DNA from 3 places in the Streptosporangium sp. NPDC001681 genome. Region 1 is predicted to be linked to each of the others. Evidence: riboswitches for the same ligand, from Rfam matches in the RefSeq annotation. Region 1 holds a riboswitch; each other region holds the start of a gene.
What was found. Region 1 has a riboswitch for S-adenosylmethionine ahead of ABT130_RS20620 (aminotransferase class V-fold PLP-dependent enzyme). Riboswitches for the same ligand answer to the same signal wherever they lie in the genome.

Region 2: it holds a riboswitch for S-adenosylmethionine, as region 1 does, so the genes downstream of both, ABT130_RS43315 (FAD/NAD(P)-binding protein) here and ABT130_RS20620 (aminotransferase class V-fold PLP-dependent enzyme) in region 1, are expected to answer to the same signal.
Region 3: it holds a riboswitch for S-adenosylmethionine, as region 1 does, so the genes downstream of both, thrC (threonine synthase) here and ABT130_RS20620 (aminotransferase class V-fold PLP-dependent enzyme) in region 1, are expected to answer to the same signal.

Annotation. Positions count from the first base shown of each region.
Region 1 is NZ_JBEOZN010000042.1:56,185-59,451, reverse strand. It holds gene ABT130_RS20630 (cytochrome P450) at 1-427, opposite strand, end outside; gene ABT130_RS20625 (TerC family protein) at 568-1,311, opposite strand; SAM riboswitch class IV at 1,519-1,634, shown strand; gene ABT130_RS20620 (aminotransferase class V-fold PLP-dependent enzyme) at 1,687-3,027, shown strand; gene ABT130_RS20615 (NADH-quinone oxidoreductase subunit D) at 3,045-3,267, shown strand, end outside.
Region 2 is NZ_JBEOZN010000177.1:8,442-11,708, reverse strand. It holds gene ABT130_RS43315 (FAD/NAD(P)-binding protein) at 1-1,741, opposite strand, end outside; SAM riboswitch class IV at 1,867-1,979, opposite strand; gene ABT130_RS43310 (DUF402 domain-containing protein) at 2,032-2,553, shown strand; gene ABT130_RS43305 (enoyl-CoA hydratase-related protein) at 2,569-3,267, opposite strand, start outside.
Region 3 is NZ_JBEOZN010000229.1:3,022-6,288, reverse strand. It holds gene ABT130_RS46260 (cold-shock protein) at 1-13, opposite strand, end outside; gene ABT130_RS46255 (MoaD/ThiS family protein) at 371-646, opposite strand; gene thrC (threonine synthase) at 669-1,961, opposite strand; SAM riboswitch class I at 1,976-2,118, opposite strand; gene ABT130_RS46245 (S1 family peptidase) at 2,317-3,267, opposite strand, start outside.

The DNA of each region.
Region 1 (3,267 bases):
GTTCGGCGACCTCGGAGATCAGGTCTCCACCGCCGCGTTCGACGAAACGGCCCACCAGTCCCCCGGCGATCTCGGCGACCTTGGGGCGGAGCGCCTCGACCATGCGCGGGGTGAACGCCTTGGAGACCAGGCGCCGGAGCCGGGTCTGCACCGGCGGCTCGACGTCGAGCATCCCGGCCCTGACCACCCGCCAGAACGGGTCCTGGAACTCGGGGTCGTCGGGCCTGCCGAACTCGGCGTGGGTCGCCACGTGCAGGTAGGAGCGGCCGAGCCGACGGTCGCGCAGCAGCGCGTTGACGTCGGCGTGCCGGGCGACCAGCCACTGGCCGGTCGGTTCAAAGAAGCTGACCGGCCGCTGCCGCCTCAGCTCGTCGTAGACGTCGTACGGATGGGCGACGAATTCCGGATTCCAGGGATCAAAGCGCACACGGACATCGTAATGTCGCCCCATGCGTCAATTGTCTGTTCCGCCCCCTGGAGCTGGGCAGACGGATGCCCGGTGGCCCCAGCGCCATCGCCTCCTGAGGCTGAACCGTCCGCCGACGTTCGACAGCCCGCCACAGGCCGCTACACCTCGGTCGGGCTGTCCGATTTCTCCGGCTGGGCCGTCTTGGTGCGCAGCCGGATGTTCAGCAGCTCCACGATGAGCGAGAAGGCCATCGCGAAGTAGATGTAGCCCTTGGAGATGTGCTGCCCGAGGCCCTCGGCGATCAGCACGACGCCGATCAGCACCAGGAACGACAGGGCGAGCATCTTGATGCTCGGGTGCTTGTCCACGAAGCGGCTGATCGGGCCCGAGGCGAAGAGCATCACCAGGACCGAGACGATCACGGCCGCGACCATGACACCGAGCTGGTCGACCATGCCGACCGCGGTGATGACCGAGTCGAGGGAGAAGATGATGTCCAGCAGCATGATCTGGGCGATCACCGAGCCGAAGGAGGCCGCGACCTTGGCGCTGCCGTGCCCGGTCTTGCCCTCGATGCTGTCGTGCATCTCGATGACGCTCTTGCCCAGCAGGAAGAGACCACCGGCGAGCAGGATGAGATCCCGTCCCGAGATCGGCTGGCCGAGGACCTCGAAGAGCGGCGATGTGAGTTTCACCACCCACGCCAGCGCCAGCAGCAGCGCCAACCGGCTGACGAGGGCCGCGAGGAGGCCCAGTCTGCGCGCCTTGTCGCGCTGCTCGGGCGGGAGCTTTCCGGCCAGGATCGAGATGAAGATGATGTTGTCGATGCCGAGCACGATCTCCAGGGCGACGAGGGTGACGAACCCTATCCAGATCTCCGGGTTGGTCACCCAATCCAACATCCGTGCCTCCAACCGGTTCCACTTGATCACCACCGGCACGACGAGACCCGTCGTTCGGCATTATTCAGCCACTACCAGGACAAACATCACCAGCCGCCCGGCTCCACCAGGCTCACTGCCCAGACGAACGGGACTCCTCATGAGTTCCCGAACATGAGAGACAGCACTTGCGAATTCCCGCCAGACGTCGGTTATAGTTCCCCCGTAGGTCATGAGTGCCAGTGACAAGCCCCGGCTCGCTGGCCGGCAACCCTCGCGTCCGCGGCGGGGTGCCCCGGGTGAGGACCTGGTCCGGCACGAGGTGTGCCGGACAAGCGCGGGCTCCAGGCACCTATGCCATGGGTTGGGGTCCGATGACCTCGAAGGAGCCCTGGCGTGTCCGCACTGACGATCTTCACCGCCACCGCCGCCGACGCAGCCGACGCGGCCACCCCCGCGACCGCCCTCGGGACCACCCCGGTGACCGTCCCCGCGACCCGTACGTCCGGCGACCGGCCGATCCCCGCCGTGCTCGGCTCCGACCTGGAGGTTCCGGTCAGGGGCGGCAGGCTCGTCCGATACGCCAACCTCGACTACGCCGCGAGCGCCCCCTGTCTGGAGCCGGTGAGCGCCGCCGTCGCCGCCGCGCTCCCGGCGTACTCCAGCGTCCACCGAGGCGCCGGGTACGCGTCCCAGCTGACCACGGCCCGCTACGAGCAGGCCAGGCAGACGGTACGCGCCTTCGTCGGTGCCCGTCCCGACGACTCGGTGATCTTCACCAGGAACACCACGGACGCGACCAACCTGCTGGCCCGCAGTCTGCCTGAGGGCACCACCGCCGTGGTCTTCGACACCGAGCACCACGCCTCGCTGCTGCCCTGGGAGCGCGCCCTGCGGCTGCCGGCCCCCGCCTTCCCCGGCGAGGCGGTCCGCGCCGCCGACGAGGCCCTGGCCTCGGTCGAAGGCCCCAAGCTGCTGGTCGTGACCGCCGCCTCCAACGTCACCGGGGAGCTCTGGCCGATCGCCGCGCTGGCCCACATCGCCCACCGCCACGGCGCCCGCGTCCTCGTCGACGCCGCGCAGCTCGTCCCGCACCGCCGCCTCAACCTGACCGCGCTCGACCTGGACTACGTGGTCTTCTCCGGCCACAAGCTCTACGCCCCGTTCGGCACCGGCGCGCTGATCGGCCGTTCCGACTGGCTGGCCGACGCCGAGCCGTACCTGCGGGGCGGCGGGGCGGTGAAGGCGGTGAACGACGACGAGACCGAGTGGCACGACGACCCCGAGACCCGTCACGAGGCCGGAACCCCGAACGTTCTGGGCGCCATCGCGCTGGCCGCGGCCTGCGACGCCCTGACCGCCACCGGCTGGACCCCGCTGGTCCGCGAGGAGGAGCGCCTCCTCGACCGGCTGCGCGCGGGCCTCGCCTCCGTCCCCGGCGTGCAGGAGCTGTCCCTGTGGGGGCCCGACCATCCGCGCGTCGGCATCGTCTCCTTCGTGGTGGACGGCCGCACCGCCCGCGAGGTCGCCGAGGCCCTGGCCGGCGACTACGGCATCGGCGTCCGGGACGGCAAGTTCTGCGCCCACCCCTTCGTACGGCACCTGCTGGACGCCAAGGACGGCGGCTGCGACGACCCCACCGCCTCCGCGGTGCGCGCCTCCATCGGCATCGGCACCACCTCCGAGCACGTCGACCGGCTGATCACCGCACTGCGGGATCTTGCCTCGCGCGGCTGACGTGACAGCATAGGCATATGAACGAGCCTCGCCGTGAGCTGAGCGTGGGGATGGGGGCGGGTGCCGCCGCCGTGCGGGAAGCGCGCGGCAAGGAGCTCGCGACCGAGGACATGATCCTCAACATCGGGCCGCAGCATCCGTCCACGCACGGGGTGCTGCGGCTGCGGCTCACCCTGGACGGGGAGCGGATCAGCTCGGCCGAGCCGATCGTGGGCTACATGCACCGAGGCGCGGAGAAGC
Region 2 (3,267 bases), on a different contig from region 1:
TTATCTGGGTGCCGACGGCCTCGGACAGGACGATCCGGGCCAGGGCGTCGGCGTGGCGGAAGAGCGGGGCGTTGCGGCGGGGCCTGGCGAAACCGCCGGTGACCTGGCCGCCGGCGACCCAGGGGCCGAAGGCGAACCTGCGCGAGTGCGGGGTGCCGGACCTGTCGACCAGGCGGCGGTCCGCGGCCCGCACGTTCACCAGCCCCGACTTCTCGTCGAGCTCGCCCCGGTCGCGGAGCGCGCCGATGAGCGGGTCGGTGGCCCGGCTCACGCTGGGCGCGGGCAGCCTGGCCTCGACGAGGGTCGTGGCCGTCACGCCGCCGGGCACGGTGGGACTCTGTGCCCGCCAGCGCCCTTCGTGGTGGTCGACCTTGAGGTCGGCGCCGAGGAAGGTGACCACCCCTGCCTTGGCCAGGGCGCGCAGCTCCGCAAGCCGGGGTCCCGGCGGGCCGCTGGCGAGGTAGCTGAAGAACCCGTGGAACCACGGATCGGAGACGCCCAGCTCGGCCAGGACCCCGTAGACGGAGAGCAGCCCGAGGATCAGGGCGTGGTCGGCGCTGTGCGCCGGGTCGGCGCGCCGTTCCAGGTCGACCGCGAGGTAGCCGTGCATCCACTTCTGCAGCCCCGCCCGGTCACCGAACCTGATGCCCGCCAACGGCCGGTCGAGCCGGTCGAAGTCGAGCCGGTCCAGGTGCCGGGGCACGGCCGTACGGATCAGCTTGCGCATACCCGGGCTGCGCCACTCCTGATCGGCGAACGCCTCCGCGAACGCCGCCCAGTCCAGCCTGGCGCGCTTGGGGTGGGCGGTGATGAGCTCGTGGTAGTACGCGAAGGCGAGCTCCTTGGCGACCAGCGGCCACACGTCCCGGCGGAAGTTCCACGGGCCCTCGCCCAGCGCCTCGCGGGTGAGGAAGCGCGGCACCGGCGGGTGTGCGCCCTCGAAGGGGTAGCCGGTCTTGGAGTGGTACGGCACGCCGCGCCGCGATCCCACGTGCAGGAGGGGCTCCCGCCCGCCGGGCAGGTAGACCAGTTCCCCGTCGTACTCGCGGACGAACCGGCCGCCCCGGCCCGAGGTGAGCAGCACCATCAGGTCGACGAAGGCCAGCCCCATCCCCCGCACGATCACCGGCTCTCCGGCGGGGATGCCGTCCAGGTCGAGGTCGGCCGCGTATCCGGTGGGCAGGTAACGCAGCCCGCCGCGCGCGGCCAGGTCGGCCAGCGCCCGCTCCTCCCCGTTCGGGGTCACGTCGCCGTGTCCCTGGGCCAGGATCACCGCGTCGACCTCGATCGTCCGGCCGTCCTCCAGCCGTACCGCCTGGCCGCCGGGGATGTCGGCGAGATCGACGGCGCGGACCGGGTGCACGTGCACCCGGACCCCGCGCGGGGCGGTCGCCACCGCGTGCCTGAAGACATGGGAGAGGTAGCCGTTCTGGGCCGGGCGGGAGGCGAAGGCGCCGGGGTCCCCGCCCAGCCACTCGGCCAGCGTGGGGCCTGGACGGATCGGCCCCTCGCAGCGCACCGACTCGTCGGTGAAGAGCGTCACGTCGGCGGCGGCGGAGTTCATCCAGAGCAGCTCGGGCTGGTCACGGCGCCAGACGCGGCCGCCCCCCGGCGGGTGGGGGTCGATCACGTGGACGTCGAGCGAGGGCCAGCCGAGCAGGTCGGCGGCGTTGGCGCAGATGCGCTCCACCAGGCAGGTGCCCGTCGGGCCGGCGCCGACGACGGCGATCGAGGCGCTCATACGGCGGCTCTACGGTGCGGCCGGTAGTGGCCGTGGGTGTCGGGGTCGATGGGGCTCGCGCAGTTCAGTGTGCTGGTCTTCGACATGTGGCACTCCCGGACATGTCTCGGTGACCCCGGTGAGGGGGTCCGCGCTTGCGGCACGCCGACCGTGCCGCCAGGTCTCCCCCGGGGGCACCCCGCCGCGGTGCGAGGGTTGCCGGTCAGCCAGCCGGGGCTTCGCACTGACACTCTTAACCTATTTAGAAGGTAGGAAATACATAGATCTCTGTCAAGGCTTAATGTTGGGGAATGTCCTATGAGATGGTGAAGGTGGTCTACCGCAAATACGACGGATCACTGCACTGGAACCACAGCGGCCTTCTGCTCGGCGAGGACGAACACGGGGTATGGACCGGCTGCGCGGCCAACTCCGTCGGCCGCAAGGGCCACGGGCCCGAGGTGGCCTCCCCGCACGCCTTCGTGATGCTCTTCCCCCGCGACGCCTGGTGGACCGCCGCCTTCAACTCCGCCCCGCACAAGCACGAGATCTACTGCGACATCTCCACCGTGCCACGGTGGAGCGACGGCGAGGTCACCATGGTCGACCTCGACCTCGACGTGATCCGGACGCGCCGGAACCTGGCGAAGGGCCGCACCAGCCGGGTCTTCCTGGACGACGAGGACGAGTTCGAGGAGCACCGGGTCAGGTACGCCTACCCGCCCGAGGTCGTCCGGAGCGCCCGCGCCTCGGCCGCCTGGCTGATGGAGGCCGTCACCGCCCGCACGGCCCCCTTCGACGCCGCCCCGCGCTGGCTCACCCTGGTCAGCTGAGATGCGCCGGAGTGACTACAGCGGCGGGAAGCCGGGGACGCGGCGCTCGACGAAGCTGGCGACGCCCTCGGCGAAGTCCGGCCGGGTGAAGGAGTCGACCATCAGGCGCGCCGCGGCCGACTCCGACGCCTCCAGGGTTCGCTGCCAGTCGCCCCAGATCTGACGCTTGATCACGGCCATCGAGGCCGGAGAGCTGTACGTCGCCAGCTCGTGGGCGTAGGCCAAGGTCTCCTCGATCAGCCGCTCTCCCGGCACCGCCCGGTTGGCCAGGCCCAGCTCGCAGGCCTCGGCACCGGTGAAGGTGCGCCCGGAGAGCAGCAGGTCCATGGCCCTGGCCTGCCCGGCCAGGCGGGGCAGGATCCACGACAGGCCGTACTCGGCGACCAGGCCGCGCCGGGCGAAGGCGGTGGTCCACTTGGCCTCGGCGGCGGTGAAGACCAGGTCGCAGACCAGGGCGTGGACCATGCCGAGCCCGGCGCAGGCGCCGTTGACCGCGGCGATGATCGGCTTGCGGATCGTGGTCGGGAAGGTGTTGGGACGCCGGTCGGGCTCCCCCGCGTACGAGCCGTCCTGGATGGCGGTGAGCGTCTGGAAGTCCGCCCCGGCGCAGAAGCCCCTGCCCGCCCCGGTGACCACGATCACCCGGACCTCGGGATTCTTCTCCGCCTCGGCCAGCTGGTCGAAGTAGCGGCGGCCCATCTCGTCGGTCCAGGC
Region 3 (3,267 bases), on a different contig from region 1:
TGCCCTGCGCCACTTGCGACTCCTCTTACTGGACTTAAGGACGACGCCCATTCCTCGCGCGAAGTCCTCAATCTCCGGGGCGGACTTCGCCACATCGATCGTCCTCGACCATACCTGTGGGAACCGGTAGGGCAACAGAGTCAAGCACCAAACTAGCTCTTTACAAGAGCATTTAGTACGAGAACACAGTTTGACTATCACTATTAGTTAGTTAAAGATTACATTATCTTTCCCCACCGCGAATACCGGTTTACGCCACAAAGCAGGACACCCGCACGCGGCCGGAGCCGGGCGGGTGTCCTGGAGAGGCGTCGCGAGCGCCCCGGAAGGTGAGGCGGGTGCGACCGGCGCAGTGCGGGCGGGGCGGGACTCAGCCTCCGGCGACCGCCGGGATGATGGAGATCTGGACGCCGGAGGGCGTGGCCGTGTCGAGGTTGTCGGCGAAGCGGACATCCTCATCTCCGACATAGACGTTGACAAAACGGCGAATCTTGCCCGTTTCATCAAGAATTCGGGCGCCGATCCCCGGGAAGTCCGCGTCAAGCTTCTGGAGGACGTCGCGCAGGGTCTCACCCTCTCCGGTCACCTCGGCAGCACCATCGGTGTAAGTCCGGAGAATCGTCGGAATCCGCACGGAAACGCTCATAATTCAGTACCTTTCACGATTTCTAGGCGATTGCCGCACGGAATGCGTCAAGAGAGGGGCGGATCACGGCGGTGGGGCGCGCCTCGGCGGCCACCGCGTCGAGGGTCTTGAGACCGTCGCCGGTGTTGAGGACCACGGTCTCCGCCTCCGGGTCGAGCCTCCCTGTCGCGACCAGCTTGCGAAGCACGCCGACGGTGACACCTCCGGCGGTCTCGGCGAAGATGCCCTCGGTCCTGGCCAGCAACCGGATCGCGTCGACGATCTCGGGGTCGGTGACGTCCTCGACCGCGCCGCCGGTACGGCGGGCGATGTCCAGCACGTACGGGCCGTCGGCGGGGTTGCCGATCGCCAGCGACTTGGCGATCGTGTCCGGCTTCACCGGGCGGATCACGTCGTGGCCCGCCTTGTAGGCGGCGGAGACCGGGGAGCACCCCTCGGCCTGGGCCGCAAAGATCTTGTACGGCCTGTCCTCGACGAGACCGAGCTCGATCAGCTCCTTGAAACCCTTGTCGATCTTCGTGAGCTGGGAGCCCGACGCGACCGGCACGACGATCTGGTCGGGAACGCGCCAGCCGAGCTGCTCGGCGATCTCGTACGCCAGCGTCTTGGAGCCCTCGGCGTAGTACGGCCGCAGGTTGACGTTGACGAAGCCCCACTTCTCGCCCAGCTCGTCGCCGATGAGCTCCGAGCAGAAACGGTTCACATCGTCGTAGGTGCCCTCGATGCCGATGAGCCTGCCCCCGTACACGGAGGCCATGACGACCTTGGCCTGCTCCAGGTCGGCGGGGATGAACACGCAGGCGTCCAGCCCGGCCCGCGCGGCGGCGGCGGCAGCGGCACCGGCCAGGTTGCCGGTGGAGGAGCAGGAGAGGGTGTGGAAGCCGAAGTTACGGGCCGCCTCGACGGCGATGGCCACCACGCGGTCCTTGAAGGAGTGCGTGGGGTTGCCGGAGTCGTCCTTCACGTGCAGCGAGCGCATGCCCAGTTCACGGGCGAGGTTGCCGGCGTTGACGAGCCTGGTCCAGCCGGGCTCCATGTTGGGCTTGGTGGCCACGTCGGCGGGGACGGGCAGCAGCGAGCGGTAACGCCAGATGTTGGCCGGCCCCTCGGCGATCTGCTCCCGGGTCACCCGCCCGAAGTCGTAGGCGATCTCAAGGGGCCCGAAACACTCGGCACAGGCGAAGCTCGGGCCGAGGTCGTAGCGGGCACCGCACTCGCGACAGGACAGGGCCACGGCGGGGCCGAACTGCTGGTTTTGCGTGTCTTCGACACGACCAAGCGAGGCGGTGGTGTTCTCAGTGGTTGCGAGCGCCATGAAGCGAGGCCTTTCCCTCATCTTCGTCTGCGGACCACCCTGGTCACAGACCGGAATTGGCACCTGTCCCGGCTGACCTCGTGTCGATCACGAGTCTTGAACCGGGATGGTTGCCGGGGCTTCGCAGGGCCGATCCCTCCACCCCTCTGGATGAGCAAATATTCAGTTGGAAACCTGACACGCAGGTCCTAAGCACTCTACATCGCCGTACCGCCGCCCCGGCCACCTGTCTCACTCTACGAGACATGACGTGTTACCTGACGGACAGAGCTCCCCGGCCCCAGGGGCGCTCCGCCACTGCCCGCAGGCACCGCACCACGGTGGACGTCCCGTGGAACCTCCCGCGGAAGGCGGGTCAGGGGGCTTTGGTCTTCAGTGTGTAGGGGCTGGAGCCGCTCACGGAGACCACCTGGTAGCGGTAGAAGCCGGGCGGGCCGGTGTAGCTGATCTGCTCGTCGGGGCCCGCGCCCTCGGAGGTGGCGACGGTGGTCCAGCTCGACCGTTGCCACCTTTGGAGGTAGAGGTCGAAGTCGACGCCGTCACCGCCGTCCAGGCAGGCGGAGTGCGTACCGGCGACGGCGGCCCGGTAGTACCGGCTCGGCTGGGAGACGGACTGACCGTTGTTCAGCGTGCCGGTGTAGGTCTTCGGGTAGCCGCTGCAGTCCTGCTTGCCCGATGGAGCGGTGCCCGGGGAGATGTCACCCGACGAGCTGGCGGTGCTGTCGGTCAGCAGGGTCAGGTCGTAGGCGGTGAGGATCTCGTTGAGCGGCTGGAAGTAGGTGACGCCACCCGTGGTGCAGTCCCCGGAGCCGCCGGAGGTGACTCCCTGGGCCTGGTCCACCGAGATGAACGAACCACCCGAGTCACCCGGCTCGGCGCAGACACTGGTACGGCCCAGGCCGTGGATGGTGCCCTGGGGGTAGGTGACGCTGGCACTGAGCTGCCGGATGAGACCGCAGTGCCAATCGGTGGTGGAGCCGGACCGGCAGATCGAGGCACCCTCCAGGGCCGGCCTGGAGCCCGCGACGGGCACGGTACCGCCGACGCCGTTGCTCACCACCGGCTTGGGGCTCCAGCCGGCGTTCACCGCGACCCAGGCATAGTCGTTCTCGGGAAAGGACGACGCCCGGAAGACCCCCTGGGGCACCCGGTTGAAACCGGTGGTGGCATCGCCGGTCTTACCGCAGTGACCGGCACTGACGAAACCCGCCTGGGTCCCGCGCATCACCGAGAAACCGACGGAGCAACGACTCGCGACACCGACGTAGTAGGCGTCACCACCCTGCACGTCACTGAGGAGCCGGGG